DNA from 4 places in the Streptomyces afghaniensis genome. Region 1 is predicted to be linked to each of the others. Evidence: riboswitches for the same ligand, from Rfam matches in the RefSeq annotation. Region 1 holds a riboswitch; each other region holds the start of a gene.
What was found. Region 1 has a riboswitch for cobalamin ahead of ACH4G3_RS35395 (ribonucleoside-diphosphate reductase subunit alpha). Riboswitches for the same ligand answer to the same signal wherever they lie in the genome.
Positions count from the first base shown of each region.

Region 2: linked by a shared signal. The riboswitch ahead of ACH4G3_RS26100 (cobalamin biosynthesis protein) and the one ahead of ACH4G3_RS35395 (ribonucleoside-diphosphate reductase subunit alpha) in region 1 are both predicted to bind cobalamin.
Region 3: linked by a shared signal. The riboswitch ahead of ACH4G3_RS19100 (ABC transporter substrate-binding protein) and the one ahead of ACH4G3_RS35395 (ribonucleoside-diphosphate reductase subunit alpha) in region 1 are both predicted to bind cobalamin.
Region 4: linked by a shared signal. The riboswitch ahead of ACH4G3_RS21625 (energy-coupling factor ABC transporter permease) and the one ahead of ACH4G3_RS35395 (ribonucleoside-diphosphate reductase subunit alpha) in region 1 are both predicted to bind cobalamin.

Region 1 covers NZ_JBIRGJ010000010.1:233,952-238,767, forward strand. The annotation lists gene ACH4G3_RS35390 (ribonucleotide-diphosphate reductase subunit beta) at 1-457, opposite strand, end outside; gene ACH4G3_RS35395 (ribonucleoside-diphosphate reductase subunit alpha) at 457-2,814, opposite strand; cobalamin riboswitch at 2,939-3,068, opposite strand; gene ACH4G3_RS35400 (GNAT family N-acetyltransferase) at 3,121-3,627, opposite strand; gene ACH4G3_RS35405 (NACHT domain-containing protein) at 3,858-4,816, shown strand, end outside.
Region 2 covers NZ_JBIRGJ010000007.1:60,926-65,741, forward strand. The annotation lists gene ACH4G3_RS26085 (lysozyme) at 1-490, shown strand, start outside; gene ACH4G3_RS26090 (inorganic phosphate transporter) at 636-1,886, shown strand; gene ACH4G3_RS26095 (hypothetical protein) at 1,921-2,142, shown strand; cobalamin riboswitch at 2,286-2,424, shown strand; gene ACH4G3_RS26100 (cobalamin biosynthesis protein) at 2,526-3,470, shown strand; gene ACH4G3_RS26105 (cobyric acid synthase) at 3,467-4,816, shown strand, end outside.
Region 3 covers NZ_JBIRGJ010000005.1:79,384-84,199, reverse strand. The annotation lists gene ACH4G3_RS19115 (hypothetical protein) at 1-195, opposite strand, end outside; gene ACH4G3_RS19110 (ABC transporter ATP-binding protein) at 313-1,092, opposite strand; gene ACH4G3_RS19105 (FecCD family ABC transporter permease) at 1,113-2,126, opposite strand; gene ACH4G3_RS19100 (ABC transporter substrate-binding protein) at 2,123-3,142, opposite strand; cobalamin riboswitch at 3,211-3,400, opposite strand; gene ACH4G3_RS19095 (CoA-binding protein) at 3,492-3,920, shown strand; gene ACH4G3_RS19090 (APC family permease) at 4,055-4,816, shown strand, end outside.
Region 4 covers NZ_JBIRGJ010000005.1:676,041-680,856, reverse strand. The annotation lists gene ACH4G3_RS21635 (MDR family MFS transporter) at 1-917, shown strand, start outside; gene ACH4G3_RS21630 (serine/threonine-protein kinase) at 1,417-2,811, shown strand; cobalamin riboswitch at 2,902-3,086, shown strand; gene ACH4G3_RS21625 (energy-coupling factor ABC transporter permease) at 3,117-3,818, shown strand; gene ACH4G3_RS21620 (energy-coupling factor ABC transporter substrate-binding protein) at 3,815-4,192, shown strand; gene cbiQ (cobalt ECF transporter T component CbiQ) at 4,198-4,816, shown strand, end outside.

The DNA.
Region 1 (4,816 bases):
GCTGGTCGACCGAGTCCATCCACTTGAAGCAGAACCCGGCCTTCTCGCGGATGGAGGGGATGTTCTCGACGGCCGCGAAGGCCGCCGCCCGGTCGTCGTGGTCGGGGAGGTAGGTGTCCAGGAGCGTCAGATAGAACTGGACGTGCACGGCCTCCTCGAAGAGCTGCCGGCTCAGGTACAGCCGGGCCTCGGGGGAGTTGATGTGCTTGTACAGCGTCAGCACCAGGTTGTTCGCGACGATCGAGTCGCCCGTCGCGAAGAAGGCGACCAGGCGGCCGATCAGGTGCTGCTCGGCGGGGGAGAGCTTGGCGAGGTCGGCGACGTCCGAGTGGAGGTCGACCTCCTCCACGGTCCAGGTGTTCTTGATGGCGTCCCGGTAGCGCTCGTAGAAGTCCGGGTAGCGCATGGGACGCAGGGTGAGCTCGAAGCCGGGGTCGAGAAGGTTCTGGGTGCTCATTACTGGCAGGCCTCGCAGGACTCGGGGTTTTCCAGGGAGCAGGCGACCGCTTCGGGATCCGGGGTGGCCTGCGCGGGGACGGTGGCCTGGGCGGCGCGGGCGATGCGGGTCGCCGGGCGCGAACGCAGGTAGTACGTGGTCTTCAGCCCGGACTTCCAGGCGTAGGCGTACATCGAGGAGAGCTTGCCGATGGTCGGCGTCTCCAGGAAGAGGTTCAGGGACTGGGACTGGTCCAGGAACGGGGTCCTGGCCGCCGCCATGTCGATCAGGCCGCGCTGCGGGATCTCCCACGCCGTGCGGTAGAGGGCGCGCACGTCCTCGGGGATCCAGGCGAAGCCCTGCACCGAGCCGTTCGCCTCGCGCAGGGCCTCCCGGCTGCGGGCGTCCCACACGCCGAGCCGCTTCAGCTCCTGCACCAGGTAGGAGTTGACCTGGAGGAACTCACCCGACAGCGTCTCGCGCTTGAACAGGTTGGACACCTGCGGCTCGATGCACTCGTACACGCCCGCGATGGAGGCGATGGTGGCCGTCGGCGCGATGGCGAGGAGCAGGGAGTTGCGCATGCCCGTCACGGCGACGCGCTCGCGCAGGGCGGCCCAGCGCTCCGGCCAGGTCAGCTCCACGTCGTAGTGGTCGGGGTGGAGCACGCCCTTGGCCGTACGGGTCTTCTCCCAGGCCGGCAACGGGCCGTTGCGCTCGGCGAGGTCGGCCGAGGCCTCGTAGGCGGCGAGCATCATGCGCTCGGCGATGCGGGTGGAGAGCCGCTTGGCCTCCGGCGAGTCGAAGGGCAGGCGCAGCTTGAAGAAGACGTCCTGCAGGCCCATGACCCCGAGGCCGACGGGACGCCACCGGGCGTTGGAACGGCCTGCCTGCTCGGTCGGGTAGAAGTTGATGTCCACGACCCGGTCGAGGAACGTGACGGCCGTGCGGACGGTCTCGTCCAGCCGCTCCCAGTCGATGTCCCCGCCGGCCTGGTCGACGAGCGCGCCGAGGTTGACCGACCCCAGGTTGCAGACCGCCGTCTCCCCGTCGCTGGTGACCTCCAGGATCTCCGTGCAGAGATTGGAGGAGTGGACGACGTGGCCCGGCTCGGCCGTCTGGTTGGCGGTGCGGTTGGCTGCGTCCTTGAAGGTCATCCAGCCGTTGCCGGTCTGCGCCAGGGTGCGCATCATGCGGCCGTACAACTCGCGGGCCGGCAGGGTCTTCTTCGCGAGACCCTTCGCCTCGGCCGCCCGGTACGCGGCGTCGAACTCCTCGCCCCACAGGTCGACCAGGTCGGGCACGTCCGAAGGGGAGAACAGCGACCACTGCGCGTCGGCGTTCACGCGCCGCATGAACTCGTCGGGCACCCAGTGGGCGAGGTTCAGGTTGTGCGTGCGGCGGGCGTCCTCGCCGGTGTTGTCGCGCAGCTCCAGGAACTCCTCGATGTCGGAGTGCCAGGTCTCCAGGTAGACCGCGGCGGCGCCCTTGCGGCGGCCTCCCTGGTTCACGGCGGCGACCGAGGCGTCGAGGGTCTTCAGGAACGGGACGATGCCGTTGGAGTGGCCGTTGGTGCCGCGGATCAGCGAACCGCGGGCACGGATACGGGAGTACGCGATGCCGATGCCGCCGGCGTGCTTCGACAGCCGCGCCACCTGGTGGTAGCGGTCGTAGATCGAGTCCAGCTCGTCCTTGGGGGAGTCGAGGAGGTAGCAGGACGACATCTGGGGGTGCCGCGTGCCGGAGTTGAAGAGGGTGGGGGAGGAGGGGAGGTAGTCGAGCCGGCTCATGAGCCCGTAGAGCGCGGCGACTTCGTCGACGGAGCGGCGGGTGTCGTCCTCGGCGAGTCCGGCGGCCACGCGCAGCATGAAGTGCTGGGGCGTCTCGATCACCTTGCGGCTGATCGGGTGCCGGAGCAGATAGCGGCTGTGCAGCGTGCGCAGGCCGAAGTAGCCGAAGCGGTCGTCGGCGGCCGTGTCGATCAGGGCGTCGAGACGGGCGGCGTGGAGGCGCACGAACTCGGCGGTCCGGTCGGCGATGAGACCCTCCCGGTGCCCGACGGCCACGGACTCGGTGAAGCACGTGACGCCCTGTGAGGCGGCCTCGGCGCGGATCCCGATCGTCAGCAGGCGCGCGGCCAGCCGGGAGTAGGCGGGATCCTCGGAGATGAGGCCGGCGGCCGCCTCGGTCGCCAGGTCGCGCAACTCCGACTCGTCGGCTCGCGCGGAGCGGCCGCGCAGCGCGGCGGCGGCGACCCGGCCGGGGTCGGCGTCGGGGAGGTCGGCGGTCAGCTCGGTCAGGGTCCGCAGCAGCGCGGCACCGGGACCGTCGTGCTCTTTTTCGGCGGCTGAGACCGGATCGGCTGGCGCGATGGTCACGTGGGGCTCTCCCTCGCTCGGCACGGGGGCCTCGCACAGGGCAGGGGGCAGCACGCGAGCGCACGCGGCGTCGCGTCCACCGGCCCATTCCACGAGGCCCGGACGTCAATGCGCACCGGCCGGACGGCCGGGCGCGCTGTCGGCAGGTCCTCGGACTGACTCCCATGCAGGCATGAAAAAGGCATGGGTACACCGTTGCGGGACAGTTCCGGATTCGCACCGGATTCCCCTGCGGCGACAGCGAGCATGAGCATACATCTTGTGCCGGGTGGCGAAAGCACCCCTAGATGTAGTGTCGCGACGGTTTCACAGCGTCAACTCGTAGGTGAGGAGAGTGATGTCGTCGAGCTCCGGAATCGGGTTCCAGTCGCGCTCCGGGACACGGACGAAGCCGAGACGTTCGTAGATGCGGTGGGCGGCGTGCATGGTGCGCTGTGTCGACAGGACGACGCGGACACAGCCGTCCGTCGCACGGGCGCGGTCGACGCAGGCGCGGACGAGGGCCTCTCCGGCGCCGCGGCCGCGGGCCTCGTGGGCGACGGCGAGCATCCGTATCTCGGCCTCCGAGGGGCGGGCGATGTCGGCCATGGGACCGCCGGCCGGGACGAAGGTGACGCCGCCGAGGATGGTGTCGTTCTCCGTGGCCACCAGGACCTCGGCGGCTGCCGCGCGCTTGGCCACGTCCTTCAGTTCGGCCAGGTACCAGTCGCTCTCGCCGAAAGCGAGGAGGCCGTCCTGGACGTAGGCCTGGGCGGTGATCTCGCCGAGGGTCTCGTATTCGCCGGGTTCCGCCTGTCGGATGAGGATGTCCATGGGGCCGAGTCTGCCGGAGGGCAGCCGTACCGGGCGCCGGGGTTTTCGGGTTGCGGGAGGTTCGTCGAGTGTTTCCATGGAAGTAGGTGCCGGCGTCCGAGGCCTCCGACCCGAGATGGCTCTCGGAAGGAGAACGCACGATGACGAGGGTTGTCCGTCACCCGCCAGGCAAGGAGCGGCCGCGTAACGCGCCGATGGCGACCCTGAATGTGAGACGGGCGGGGAACCACGTGCGCCGCGTCTTCCTGGGCTATTGGCACACGCTGACGATCCGTCTGGAGGCCCGTCGGGACACCACGCGTTCCAGGAAGTGGCGCAGGTGGTTCTCCTACACCAACGCGACCAGGATCGTCTGGTTGCTCGCCGCGCTCGCGGTCCTCGCCTGGTGCGGGGAGGGCCTGTGGATCCTGGCCACGGAGAAGACGACCTCGTTCGAGAAGTGGCGGAAGAACAACGAAGGGTTCGAAGCCGTCGTTCGTTTCGTCGGTCCGATCCTCACCGCCTCGATCGCCGCCGCGCTCTTCCTGTTCTTCTGGTACAGCTGGACCAAGCGGCGCTACCTCCGCAAGGCACGTAAGCATCCCCACAGACTGGTCCTCACCGCCGGGCCGGACATCGCTGAGATCGTGGGCCGCGAGGAGGTCGCCCAGGTCATCGCCCAGCGCCTGCGCAAGCGCGACACCCGCAGGCCCTATCTGCTCGTCGGCGGCGTCGGCACGGGGAAGACCGCCGTCCTGGTGCGGCTCACCGAACTCCTGGCCCGGCAGTCTGCCGTCCCCGTGCCCATCCGGCTGAGGGACGCGGACGGAGCCGACCTGAACTTCGAGCGCATGGCCAAGCAGCGCTTCTTCGAGGAGGCACCCCAGGGCATCCTGGCTCGCACCAAGAACGAGCGGGTCTGGCAGCAACTGCTCGCCGACGACAAGGTGGTCGTCATCGCCGACGGCCTGGAGGAGGCTGTTCTCGACGACAGCCTGCAGGAGGACCGGGACAACATCATCCGGCAGGCCATCGAGCGCGCCCACGAGGAGAAACTGCCACTCGTCATCGCGTCCCGGCCGCACAGTCCGCTGGAGACCACACCCGCCGCCATCGTCGAGCTGGAACCGCTCAGCGAGGAGGAAGCGTTGCACTTCGTCGAGGTGCGCGTACCGGACACGGACGAGCGCCGCATCGACTGGATCGTGGA
Region 2 (4,816 bases), on a different contig from region 1:
CACGGCGGGTCTCGTCCGCGGCGCCTACCACTTCGCGGTGCCCGACAGGTCGTCGGGCCAGGCGCAGGCGGCGCATTTCGTACGCAATGGCGGCGGCTGGACCGCGGACGGCTGGACGCTGCCGCCCGCGCTCGACATCGAGTACAACCCGTACGACAAGAAGCACAAGTGCTACGGCCTGAGCAGGGCGAGGATGGTCGGCTGGATCAGGTCGTTCAGCGACGAGGTCGAGCGGCTCACCGGACGCCGCCCGGTGATCTACACGACCACCCACTGGTGGAACACCTGCACGGGCGGCAGCCGCGCCTTCGCCGCCGACCACCCCCTGTGGATAGCCCGTTACGACGCCGCGAGCGCGGGCACCCTGCCGGCCGGCTGGTCCTCGTGGACCTTCTGGCAGTACGACAACGGATCGGGGACCCTGCCGGGTGATCAGAACCTGTTCGACGGGTCACTCGATCGGCTGAAACAGTTCGCGCGCGGCGCCTAGCCTTCGGGGGCGTGGGGAGCCTCACAGCAGGGCGGAACGGTAACCCTCGGTCGTGGACATCCCAGCGCCCCTCCCAGTTCATCTTCCGTTCACTCAGGTTACCTACGTTCGTCCGGCCAACGACCTCGAACGATTGCCTGGGTAAATGGAAAGCTTCTCGCTGATCCTCGCGATTGTGGTGGTAACCGCACTCGCGTTCGATTTCACGAACGGTTTCCACGACACCGCGAACGCGATGGCCACGACCATTTCCACGGGCGCCATGAGACCCAAGGTCGCAGTGGCCATGTCCGCGGTCCTGAACCTGGTCGGCGCCTTCCTGTCCGTGGAAGTCGCCAACACGATCTCCAAAGGCCTCGTCGACGAGGCCGGCATCCGTCCCGAGGTCATCTTCGCGGCCTTGGTCGGCGCGATCCTCTGGAACCTGCTGACCTGGCTGGTGGGCCTGCCGTCCAGTTCCTCGCACGCCCTTATGGGCGGCCTGATCGGCGCCACGATCGCCTCGGCGGGCGTCGGCGCGGTGCACGGTGACGTCCTGGTCACCAAGGTGCTGATCCCGGCGATCGCCGCCCCGGTGGTCGCGGGCATCGCGGCACTGCTCGCCACCCGGCTGACGTACTCCCTCGGCAAGAAGGCCGACGGCAAGGCCTCCGAGAAGGGCTACCGGGCGGGCCAGATCGCCTCGGCGGGTCTGGTCTCGCTGGCCCACGGCACCAACGACGCCCAGAAGACGATGGGTGTCATCACCCTCGCCCTGGTCGCCGGCGGCGCCGTCGCCCCCGACTCCGACCCGCCCATGTGGGTCATCCTCTCGGCGGGTCTCGCGATCGCGCTCGGCACGTACCTCGGCGGCTGGCGCATCATTCGCACCATGGGCAAGGGCCTGACCGACCTCCAGCCGCAGCAGGGCTTCGCCGCCCAGACCAGCGCGGCCACGGTCATCCTGGCCTCCTCGCACATCGGCTTCTCCCTGTCCACCACCCACTCCGTGTCCGGCTCGGTGATGGGCGCGGGGCTCGGCCGCAAGGGCGGCGTCGTCCGCTGGTCGACGGCGACGCGGATGTTCGTCGCGTGGGGTCTGACGCTGCCGGCGGCGGCCCTGGTGGGCGCGCTCGCCGAGTACGTCACCGGCTTCGGCAGCTGGGGCACCGCGGTGGTCGCCGTCTTCCTCGTCGCCTCCAGCGCGGCGATCTGGAAGATCTCGCGGCGTGAGGTCGTCGACCACACCAACGTCAACGACGCCGACGTGGCGGAGCCGGCCGGTGTGGTCACCACGGCGATGGCCGCGGTGACCCCGCCTCCGGCGGGCGGCACGGCCACGGACGGGCCGAGCGTCACGATCCCGGCGCAGGCCTCGGCCGAACGCGAGCCCTCCACCACGACCACCCCGGTCTGACCCCGCCCACTCGGTTACAAGGAGAACCTCTGCCATGAAGATCGACTGGGCGGCCCTCGGCGCCGTCTTCGGTGTCAGCCTCGTGGTCACCGTGGCCCTGGTGGCCCTGTTCACCCTCGGCATCACCGGCCTGTCCCGCCACGAGCGGGCGGCCGCGGAGGGCGGGTCCGCGGGGCTCGCGGTGACGGGCGCGTACGCGTGCTTCGCGGCGTGTGCGGCTGCCGTGGGATACGGGATCTATCTGATCGTGGCCTGATCACGATCGACTCCGCCGGGCGGTACGGGACTTGGGTCCCGTACCGCCCGGTCGTCGTGTGGCGGGGGGACACCAACTCGGTGTCAGAGCGGCGGTGTGGGCTTCTCCACACTCTCCCCTCGCAGGTCAACGGCAAGTTGACGGCCGTTCCCGGCCGTGGTGGACTGCCGGGGCCAGTACGGCGGCAGGAGAGGAAGCCGGTGCGAGTCCGGCGCGGTCCCGCCACTGTCACCGGGGTAGCAATCCCCGGGAGCCAGGAACTCTCACCGCCGGTCTAGTCGAACCAGGGCGTGGACACCCTGAGTGAGGACATATCGCCATGCGCGGCTGCCGATCGAGGTTCAGTACCCCACCCCTGCCCGCCCCTGCGGCCGGCTGAGCCCATGGGTGCCGGTCGCGTCTTCGCGTACGGCGCCGCCGCCGGTCTGATCGGTGACCTGCTGCTCGGCGATCCCCGCCGGGGGCATCCGGTCGCCGTGTTCGGACGGACCGCGGGCGCCGTGGAACGGGTGTTGTGGCGGGACCACCGGGGGTGGGGCGCGCTGCACACCGTGGTGTGCGCCGGAGGTGCCGTCGCGCTCGGGGGCGCCGCCGCGCGTGCCGTGCGGGACTCCGCCGCCGCGTCCGTCGCGCTGACGGCTGCCGCCACCTGGGCCGTGCTCGGGGGGACTTCGCTCGCGCGGGAGGCCCGGGCCATCGGGCGTGCCCTGGAGGCGGGGGACGTCGAGGGGGCCCGGGCGCGGCTGCCGCATCTGTGCGGGCGGGATCCACAGGCGCTCGACGCCGACGGGATCGCCCGGGCCGTGGTCGAGTCCGTCGCGGAGAACACCTCCGATGCGGTCGTGGGGGCGCTCGTGTGGGGGGCCGTCGGTGGTGTGCCGGGGCTCGTCGGGTTCCGGGCCGTCAACACCCTCGACGCCATGGTCGGGCACAAGTCGGCGCGGTACCGGCGCTACGGGTGGGCCTCCGCGCGGCTGGACGATCTCGCGGGCTGGCCCGGGGCCCGGCTGACCGCCGTGCTCGCGGTCCTGGCAGGAGACGATCCACGGGGAGCGGCGCGGGCCTGGCGTGCCGACGCCGACCGGCATCCGAGCCCCAACGCCGGGCCTGTGGAGGCCTCGTTCGCGGGGGCGCTCGGGGTGCGGCTGGGCGGGACGCTGTCGTACGGCGGGCGCGTCGAGCACCGGCCCGTGCTCAACGGGGCGGCCGGTCGCGCCGTCCGCACCCGGGACATCGAACGGGCCGTACGGCTGTCCAGGCGTGTCGGCTGGCTCGCGCTCGGCGTCTGTGTCGCCGCGCGCCGCATCGCGAAAGGGCGTACGTCATGACGGGCGGTGGACTTCTCGTCGCCGGTACCACCTCCGACGCCGGCAAGAGCGTCGTGACCGCCGGGATCTGCCGGTGGCTGGTGCGACAGGGCGTCAAGGTGGCGCCCTTCAAGGCGCAGAACATGTCCCTCAACTCCTTCGTGACGAAGGAAGGCGCCGAGATCGGGCGCGCGCAGGCCATGCAGGCGCAGGCCTGCCGCGTCGAGCCGACCGCGCTGATGAACCCGGTGCTGCTCAAGCCCGGTGGCGAGCGCAGCAGTCAGGTCGTGCTGCTGGGCAAGCCGGTCGGGGAGCTGAGCGCACGCGGGTACCACGGCGGACGGCAGCAGCAGCTGCTCGGGACCGTGCTGGACTGCCTGGAGCAGTTGCGGGGCACGTATGACGCGGTGATCTGTGAGGGGGCGGGCAGTCCCGCCGAGATCAATCTGCGGCGGACCGACATCGTCAACATGGGGATCGCCCGGGGCGCCGGGCTCCCCGTGCTCGTCGTCGGCGACATCGACCGGGGCGGTGTCTTCGCCTCGTTCTTCGGGACCGTGGCGCTGCTGTCGCGCGAGGACCAGAGTTGCGTCGCCGGGTTCCTCGTCAACAAGTTCCGGGGGGACGTCTCCCTGCTGGAGCCGGGGCTCGACATGTTGCTCGGCCTCACCGGGCGGCGTACGTACGGCGTCCTGCCCTTCCGGCACGGGCTGGGGATCGACGAGGAGGACGGGATGGGGGTCCCCCCTGCTCGAGCGGAGTCGAGAGCTTGGGGGAGTGTCTCCCTGCGGGGGACGGTCCGGGAGTCCGTCGTCGCCCCGCCGGTCGGCGAGGACGTGCTGCGCGTCGCCGTGTGCGCTGTTCCGCTCATGTCCAACTTCACGGACGTGGACGCGCTGGCCGCCGAACCCGGAGTCGTGGTGCGGTTCGTGGACCGGCCCGAGGAACTCGCCGACGCCGACCTCGTCATCGTGCCCGGGACCCGAGGGACCGTCCGTGCCCTGGAGTGGCTCCGGGAGCGCGGACTGGCCGACGCGCTCGTGCGCAGGGCCGCCGAGCAGCGGCCCGTCCTCGGGATCTGCGGCGGCTTCCAGATCCTCGGCGAGCACATCGAGGACGACGTGGAGAGCCGCCGGGGTCATGTCGAGGGGCTCGGGGTCCTGCCCGTGCGGGTGCGGTTCGCCCGCGAGAAGACCCTGACGCGGCCGGAGGGCGAGGCCCTCGGGGAGCGCGTGGAGGGCTACGAGATCCATCACGGGGTCGCCGACGTCACCGGCGGCACTCCCTTCCTGGACGGCTGCCGGGTCGGCCAGACCTGGGGCACGCACTGGCACGGCTCGCTGGAGTCGGACGGCTTCCGGCGGGCC
Region 3 (4,816 bases), on a different contig from region 1:
GTGCCCGCCGGTCAGCAGGGCCCACACGGGTGTGCCGCCGAGCTCCAGCGCCCGCACGAGCAGGTCCGCCACGAGCAGCACCCGCAGGTTCGTCAGGTCGGAGCCGGTCGCGTGAACTTCGACACGGGTCAGGCCCCGGCGGGCCGGAGCGGCGTCGACCGGCTCGCCGGTCCGGGCGTCGATGATGCGCAGCACGAGGCGAGCGTAGGCCGGGCGGGCGGGCGCACGCAGGCATGTGCGGCTTTTTCCGGCCACCGTGGCGGGAACACCCCACCAATGGCGCGGCGGATGGACCAGGTCGCCACCCGCCGCTCAGCCCAGCGTCCCCAGGAACCGCACATGCGGCCGCTGCTCGGGGCCCTCACGGCTGACGGCGGCCCGCACCCCGTACACCTCGGCGATGAGTTCCTCCGTCAGGACGTCGCCCGGAGCTCCACCCGCCACGACCCGCCCCTCGCTCAGGACGACGACCTCGTCGCAGTACATCGCCGCGAGGTTGAGGTCGTGCAGGGCGACGACGGTGGTGACCGGCAGGCCGGTGACCAGGGCGAGCAGGTCGAGCTGGTGGTGGATGTCGAGATGGTTGGTGGGCTCGTCCAGGAGGAGTTCCCGGGGCTCCTGGGCGAGCGCGCGGGCGATCTGCACCCGCTGGCGTTCGCCGCCCGAGAGAGTGTGCCAGGGCTGGTCGGCCCGGTCGGCGAGGCCGGTGCGCTCCAGAGCCTCGCGCACGGCCCGTTCGTCGTCCGCCGAGCCGGGCGTCCAGGCCCGGCGGTGCGGCACCCGGCCCAGCCGAACGACGTCCCCGACCGTCAACTCGACCTGCGTGTCGGCCTGCTGCTCGACCACGGCGAGCCGGCGGGCGACGGTACGGCGGGGCAGGTCGCCCAGCGGCGTGCCGTCGAGGGTGACGACTCCGGCGGTCGGCGTGAGCAGCCCGGCCAGCAGCCGCAGCAGCGTGGACTTGCCGGAGCCGTTGGGACCGAGGAGGCCGACCGTGGAGCCGGTCTCCGGCGCGAGGACGACACCGTCGAGGATGAGGCGCCCGTCGGCACGGCGAGCGACCCGGTCGGCCCGCAGCCCGGCGCCGGACACCGCTGCTTCCGCTGCCCCGCTCACCGCACCCTCCGTGTCCGGTACAGCACCACCACGAACGCCGGCACCCCGATCAGCGACGTCACGACTCCCACCGGCACCTCCTGGGGATCCAGCACCGTACGGGCGAGGGTGTCCACCCACACCAGGAACACCGCTCCGGCGAGGGCGGTGACCGGCAGCAGCCGGGCGTGCCCGGGACCGGTCAGTGCCCGCGCGGCGTGCGGCAGGACCAGCCCGACGAAGCCGATCGCCCCCGCCGAGCTGACCAGCGCGGCCGTGAGCAGGGCCGTGACACACAGCAGCACCAGACGGGTGCGGGCCACGGACACCCCGAGCGCGGCCGCCGCGTCCTGCCCGAAGGCGAAGGCGTCGAGGGTGCGGGCGTACGACAGGCACACCACCAGCGTCACGGCCAGGACGGCCAGGCACAGCCACACGTCGGTCCAGCCCGCGCCGCCGAGCGAGCCGAGGAGCCAGAACAGCACGCCCCGGGTCGTCTCGGCGTCGGCGGCGGTCATCACGACGAAGGAGGTGAGCGCGGAGAAGAGCTGCATGGCGGCGACGCCCGCGAGGACGACCCGGTCGGTGGTGCCGCCGAGGGTGTGGCTGAGCAGCAGCACCAGCGCGAAGGACACCAGGGCGCCGAGGAACGCGCCCGCGGACACCGAGACGGCACCGCCGCCCACGCCCAGGACGACGACCACGACCGCGCCGGTGGAGGCGCCGGAGGACACCCCGAGTACGAACGGGTCGGCGAGCGGGTTGCGCAGCAACGACTGCATAACCGCCCCGCACACGGCGAGTCCGGCCCCGCACACGGCCGCGAGCAGGGTGCGCGGCAGCCGCAGCTGCCAGACGATCCCGTCGCGGATCGGCGTCAGGTCCGAGCTGCCGAGCCCGAGGTGGGCCGCGACGACCGACCAGACGTCCGCGACCCGGATGTCGGCCGGGCCGACGGTGATCGCCAGGGCCAGGGAGACGGCCAGCAGGAGGGCCCCTCCGGCACCGAGCGCGAGCCCGCGGACGGTCACTTCTTCACGAGCCCGAACTCGCGCAGCTTGGCGGCGACCTGTTCCACGCCCTCGACCGTGCGGATGGTCGGGTTCATGGCCTGCCCGCTGAGCAGCACGTACCGCTTGTGCCGGACCGCGTCCATATTCCTGGTGACCGGGTCGGACTCCAGGAAGGCGATCTTCTTCGCGGCCGACTCGGCGGTCTGCGACTTGCGGGTGAGGTCGCCTATGACGAGGACGTCGGGGTCGCGTTCGGCGACCGTCTCCCAGTTGATCTGCGGCCACTCCTCGTGCGTGTCGTCGAAGACGTTCTTCGCGCCGAGGGCCCGGGTGATGATGCCGGGCGCCCCGCAGCATCCCGCCATGTAGGGCGACTCGGAGTTGGCGAACCAGTACAGGAGAGTGACGTCGGAGGCGTGGATGCCCCGCGTGGCCTTCGCCATGCGCCGCTGGAGGGAGGCCACGAGCCTGTCTCCCCGTTCCTGCACCCCGAACACGGTGGACAGGTCGCGTACTTCGCCGTAGATGGTGTCGATGCCGAGCGCCTTGTCGCGCGCGCCGTCGCCGTCGCCGGAGTTGTCCTTGCCGGAGCAGTCGGACGGGGAGACGTATGTGGGGACGCCGAGCTTCTCGAACTGCTCCCGGGTGGCGACGCCGCCCTTGCCGAGGGTGGAGACGAAGGACGCCGCGACGAAGTCGGGGCCGGCGTCCAGGACCCGTTCGAAGGACGGGTTGTTGTCGGCGATGCGCGGCACGTTGGCGTTGGCCTTCGCCAGCCCCTTCATCACGGGGTCGGTCCAGGTGGCGGTGCCCGCGAGACGGTCGGCGAGGCCGAGGGAGAGCAGGATCTCGGTGGTGCCCTGGTTGAGGGAGACGGCGTGCTTCGGCGGGGCCTCGACGCTTACCTGGCGGCCACAGTTGTCGAGGGTGACGGCGGCCTTGGCGGTGGTGGCCTTGGAGTCGCCGCAGCCGGTCAGGAGCAGGGAGCCGGCCGCGAGCAGGGCGGCGGCACGGGCGGGTCGAGCGAGGGGCACGGAAACAGTCCTCAGTCGTCGAGGGCTCGATCGCGGAGCCCGGTCGTACGGTGCTCCCCCGCCGCGAACGGCCGCGGGGGCCGCCAGCAGGTCTTCGGACTCGGGTTCGTCCGGTGCGGAGCGCCTTCCCGGACGTCATACGTGCCGTCCAGTGGCCGAGGCCCCGCCCGTCCCCCTCACCGCTGCGCGTCAGTTCCGGATTCGCACCGGATTCCCTGACCCACGTACATGGGTTCGACTGGCCTCGGCAAGCTATCACGCCGGGCGCGGGGGAATCACCGCCCGCCTTGCGCCGTTGGACCAGGGGAAGTCCCCAGCAGTTCTTCCGCGACGTACGAGGAGGCCGCCGGTGTACGGCGACGAGGCAACGGTCCGCAGGATCCTCACCGAGCTCGGCGACACCTGGGCCGTGGTGGGCCTGTCGTCGAACCGGCAGCGCGCGGCGTACGGCGTCGCCGCCGTGCTCCAGCGCTTCGGCAAGCGTGTCGTGCCCGTGCATCCGAAGGCGGAGACGGTGCACGGCGAGCAGGGGTACGCCAGTCTGGCGGACGTCCCCTTCGACGTGGACGTCGTGGACGTGTTCGTGAACAGCGATCTCGCCGGCGCGGTCGCGGACGAGGCGGTCGCGAAGGGCGCGCAGGCCGTGTGGTTCCAGCTCGGCGTCATCGACGAAGCGGCGTACGACCGGACCCGCGCCGCGGGCCTGGAGATGGTGATGGACCGCTGCCCGGCGATCGAGATCCCACGACTTCCTCATCACCGCGTACAGAATTCCTGAAGCGCTTTCCAGGAAATACCCGTGCCGGGTCAAGGGTGCGCAACTCGTCTTCTACCGCTGGATAATCGATTCCTAATCTGAGGCCTCTTGCTCGCAGAACTCACCGAGTTCTTTTATGAGAGGCCCCTTGATTCATGGTGAGCGTCGACCAGGCAGCAGCGGGGGTAAAGGGGGGTCCGGGCGGATTGCGCCGGGACGTCGGACTGATCGGGCTCATGTGGGCGTCGGTCGGTTCCATCATCGGCTCGGGGTGGCTGTACGGAGCCGAGAAGGCGGTCGTGGCGGCCGGCCCCGCGGCGATTCTGTCGTGGCTGATCGGCGCGGTCGGGATCGTGCTGCTGGCCCTGGTGCACGCGGAACTCGGCGGCATGTTCCCGGTCGCGGGCGGCACGGCACGTTATCCGCACTACGCGTTCGGCGGACTGGCCGGCATGTCCTTCGGCTGGTTCTCCTGGCTCCAGGCGGCGACCGTGGCGCCGATCGAGGTCGAGGCCATGATCGGCTACGCCGGTCACTGGCACTGGGCGCAGGGTTTCCAGCACGCCAAGGACGGGACGCTGACGACCAGCGGGTTCGTCGTCGCCGTGGTCCTCATGGCCGTGTTCGTCGTGATCAACTTCCTCGGGGTGCGGCTCCTGGCGCACACCAACAGCACCGCCACCTGGTGGAAGGTGGCCGTGCCGCTGGCCGCGATCTTCATCATCGCGGCCGGCAACTTCCACCCGGGCAACTTCACCGAGCACGGCTTCGCCCCGTTCGGCGCCCACGGCGTGCTGAGCGCCGTCAGTTCCAGCGGCATCATCTTCGCCCTGCTGGGCTTCGAGCAGGCGATCCAACTGGCGGGCGAGAGCCGCGACCCGGCCCGTGACCTGCCCCGCGCGACAATCGGCTCGGTC
Region 4 (4,816 bases), on a different contig from region 1:
CCGTGCTGGTGATCGGCTTCGCCGCCGCGCTGTTCTCCCCCGCCGTGGAGTCCGAGGTGGCCCGCCAGGCGGTGGTCTGGGAGGAGGAAGGACACGGCTCACGCACCCGTCTCCTCGGCCTGTTCAGCGTGGCGGGCCAGGCCGGGGCCTTCGTCGGACCGCTGCTCGGCGCGCTGCTGCTCGCCGTCGACTTCCGCACCGCGTGCCTCGCGGGTGCCGCGGTGTTCGTGCTCGTCCTCGCCGGGCACGTGTGGCTGATGCCGCAGCACATTCCCGGCAGGGTACGCGTCCGGGAGCGGGGCGGGGCGCGCCTGCTGCTGCGCAACCGCCGCTTCCTGGCCCTGTGCTGCGCGTACGGCACGTACCTGCTCGCCTACAACCAGCTGTATCTGGCCCTGCCGGACGAGGTGCAGCGTGCGGCGGGCTCCCAGGCGCCGCTGTCCTGGCTGTTCGCCCTGTCCTCGGTGCTGGTGGTGTGCGCACAGCTGCCGGTGACCCGCTGGGCGGGCGACCGGCTCGGCCTGCGCCGTTCCATGACCGCCGGGCTGCTGCTGATCGCGTCCGGTTTCGCGGTGGTCGCCGCGGCGCGCCCCGCCGGCTGGACCGGTACCGCCGGGCTGCTGCCGGCCGCGGGCTTCGTCGTACTGCTCACCGTGGGGCAGATGCTGGTCGTGCCCGCGGCCCGCGCCTGGGTGCCCGACCTCGCCGAGGAGGGCCGGATCGGCCTCTACATGGGTGCGCTGTCGTCGGTCTCGGGCCTGATCGTCCTCGCCGGCAGCGCGGCCACCGGCTCCCTGCTCGACACGGGCCTCCCGGCCGCCGTGCCCTGGCTGGTCCTGGCGGCGGTACCGGCCCTGGCGGTGGCACTGCTGCCGCGCCGGGAGGAACGGGCGCAGGCGGCGGGCACGGCGGCCTGACGGCACGGGGGAGGCGGGGGGGGCGGGCGCGCGGCGGCCCGGCCACAGGCCGGGCGCAGCCGCGGGCGCGCGGCGACCTGACCACAGGCCCACCGCAGGGGCGGCGCGCGGCGGCCCGACCGCACACGCAGGCCCGGAAGCCGGGCGCGCGGCGGCCCGACCACAACACCCGCAGACGCGGAAGCCGGGCACGCGGAAACCCGGCCGCACGCGCAGAACGCAGGGAGGCGAGGGAGGAGGCAGCGGCGGTCCGATCCGGCGCCCGGCGGCACTGAGGAAAGTCGCGGCAACCACGCGCGCCGCAGCGTCACCCCGGTGGGACGGGACTCCGCTCCCCGTTTTCCGGGACCGTACCGTCCCACGACACCGCACCGGGGAACTGTGGTCACGCGACGCCAGTATCCTGGGTCGGCTGCGGCACCCCCCACCAACCCCCGCTCCGACGCGGGGAGTTGCGGCCTGCGGCGAGGACCTTCCCACGAGCATAGGACGAGGACGAGTGCTGCTAGCGGGCCGCTACCGGCTGGACGTTGAGATCGGGCGCGGCGGAATGGGCGAGGTCTGGCGTGCGTACGACGAGACACTCGCCAGAGCGGTGGCCGTCAAGCTGCTGCTGCCCCAGGACACCGACGCCACGGCGGCCTCCCGGTTCCGCCTGGAGGCCCAGACGGCCGGGCGTCTCAACCACCCCAACCTGGTAGGGGTCCTGGACTTCGGCGAGTACGACAACCGGCTGTACCTGGTGATGGAGCTGGTCGAGGGCGACAGCCTCGCCCGGGTGCTGTCCGTCTCGGGCGCGCTTCCCGCCGAGCGCGTGGCCCGACTCGCCGCGCAGGCCGCCGCCGGGCTCGCCGCCGCGCACCAGCAGGGCATCGTGCACCGGGACGTCAAACCCGCCAACCTCCTGCTGGACGCGGGCGGCACGCTGAAGATCGGCGACTTCGGCATCGCGCGCTTCCTCGACGACCCGGGCGCCGCGCTCACCGCCACCGGTCAGATCGTCGGCACGGGCCTCTACCTCGCGCCCGAACGGGCCCTGGGCCGGCCCGCGGGTCCCGCTTCCGACATGTACTCCCTGGGGTGCGTGCTCTACCAGCTCCTCAGCGGCCGCCCGCCGTTCCAGGCCGACACCGCCGTCGCACTCCTCCACCAGCATCTCGACAACGCCCCCGTACCGCCCCGCGAACTCGGTGTCGCCGGTCTGCCGCCCGCCTTTGAGAGCTACCTCCTCGCCCTGCTCGCCAAGCAGCCCGAGGACCGGCCCACGGCGCAGCAGGCCGCCGAGTGGTTCGCCGGCGGCGCCTGGCGGGGGCTGCCCGAGCCGCTGCCGGAGGCGGCGTCCCCGGTGCCGTCCGCCGGGCCGAGACCGTACGCGGCAGCCGACAGCGGCGCCCCGGCCACGTACGCGCTGCCCACGGGGTCTCGCACCGCCCGGGGCGGGCGTTCCCGTCGCGCCGCGCCCCGCAGCGGTCTCGGCGACCACCGGAGAACGGCAGCGGTGGTGGCCGCGGCGGCCGTCTTCCTCGCCGCGATGCTCGCCGGCATGCTGTGGTTCTCGCCCGACAACACCGCGACGGAGGGCACGGAACCCGACGCGTCCCCGTCCGCGAGCAGCCCGGCCGCCCCCTCGCCCGGCGACTCCGCCGACTCCGCCGATCCTCTGGCCTCCGCCCCGGCGGCCGCCACGACTCCGACCGCCGGCGCAGTGGCCGATGTCACCCCCTCCACCACGGCACCCGATTCCCCGGCCCCCGCCGAAGCGACGAGCGCCCCCGAGAGCCCGGCGCAGGAGACCAACAGCAGCCCGCCGGAGGAGACGGACAAGCCCAAGCAGGAACAGGCTCCGCGCTCGTGGGGGAACGGGGAGGACGAGGACGACGAGGGTGACGACTGAGCCGTCCTGCGCCGGTGTGTGAGCGGTGGCCCCCTCACGCGCCCTTCCGCGCGCCCCCTCGGCTGGCTTGTCATGGCCCTTATCTCGGCATTACTGTCACCACGCCTTGGTGAACGGGAAATCCGGTGTGATGCCGGTGCGGCCCTCGCCACTGTGATCGGGAAGTCCGGCTCCAGCCCTAGCGGGCAGCCACTGGGTTCTCACGGACCCGGGAAGGCGGAGTACGGGCGGTGGGACCCGTGAGCCAGGAGACCGGCCAAGGCGCGTCAACCATCCACGAGGTGCTGGAGAGGGTCTGCTGAGCCATGCACATTGCCGAGGGTTTCCTGCCGCCGGCGCACGCGGTCGCCTGGGGCGCCGCGTCTGCGCCGTTCGTCCTCCACGGAGTCCGGTCGCTCACCCGTGAGGTGCGCGAGCACCCCGAGAGCACCCTGCTCCTCGGCGCCTCGGGCGCCTTCACGTTCGTCCTGTCCGCGCTGAAACTGCCGTCCGTCACCGGCAGCTGCTCCCACCCCACCGGCACGGGCCTGGGAGCCATCCTGTTCCGGCCCCCCGTCATGGCGGTGCTGGGCACCATCACCCTGCTCTTCCAGGCGCTGCTGCTCGCGCACGGCGGTCTGACGACGCTCGGCGCCAACGTCTTCTCCATGGCGATCGTCGGGCCCTGGGCCGGCTACGCGGTGTACCGCCTGCTGCGCCGCTACGGCGTGCCGCTGATGGTCGCCGTGTTCTTCGCCGCGTTCGTCGCCGACCTGTCCACCTACTGCGTCACCAGCGTGCAGCTCGCGCTCGCGTTCCCCGACCCGGGCAGCGGGTTCCTGGGCGCGCTCGGCAAGTTCGGCTCCATCTTCGCCGTCACCCAGATCCCGCTCGCGGTGAGCGAGGGACTGCTGACGGTGCTCGTGATGCGGCTGCTGGTGCAGTCCAGCAAGGGCGAACTGACCCGGCTGGGTGTGCTCCTGGCCGCGAAGGAGTCCCGGAGCGAGACCGAGGCGGTGGCCCGATGAGCAGGAACACGAAGATCAACCTCCTGCTGCTGCTCGCCGTGGCCGCGCTCGCCGTGCTGCCGCTCGCGCTCGGCCTCGGCGACCACAAGAAGGAGCCGTTCGCGGGCTCCGACGGCGAGGCCGAGACGGCGATCACCGAGATCGAGCCGGACTACAAGCCCTGGTTCTCGCCCCTGTACGAGCCGCCGTCCGGTGAGATCGAGTCGGCGCTGTTCTCCCTCCAGGCGGCCCTCGGCGCCGGTGTCCTCGCCTACTACTTCGGCCTGCGCCGGGGCAGGCGGCAGGGTGAGCAGCGGGCGCTGGAGCGGGAGCGGGACTCCGGGAGCCGGGCGGCCGGGGGCACGGCCGAGGAGTCCACGGCCGAAGGGGCCTGAGCCGCGTGCTGCCGATCGACGCGGCGGCGCACAGCAGTCGCTGGCGCCGCCGCCATCCCGTGGACAAGGCCGTGCTCGGGCTGGGTCTGACCCTGCTGGCGATCTCGCTGCCGCCCTGGCCGGGCGCGGCTCTGGTGCTGCTGACCGCCCTGGTGGTGCTGCTGGGTCCGGCGGGCGTGCCCTGGCGCCGGCTGTGGCGGGCCTACCGGGTGCCGCTGGGTTTCTGCGTGACCGGCGCGCTGACCCTGCTCGTGCAGGTCGGCGGGCCGGGCGGCTTCGTCTCGCTCGCCGGTGACGGGCCGGTCCGGGCCGGGGAGTTGCTGCTGCGCACCTCGGCGGCATCCCTGGGGGTGCTGCTGTTCGCGTTCACCACGCCCATGTCCGACCTGTTGCCGCGGCTGGTCCGGGCCGGGGTGCCGGCGCCGGTCGTCGACGTGGCGCTCGTGACGTACCGGATGAGTTTCCTGCTGCTGGACTCCGTGCGCCGGGTCCGTGACGCGCAGGCGGCCCGGCTCGGGCACACCACGCGGGCCGCCGCCTGGCGTTCCCTGGGCGGTCTCGGGGCCACCGCCTTCGTCCGGGCCTTCGACCGGGCGGTCCGCCTCCAGGCCGGTCTCGCCGGGC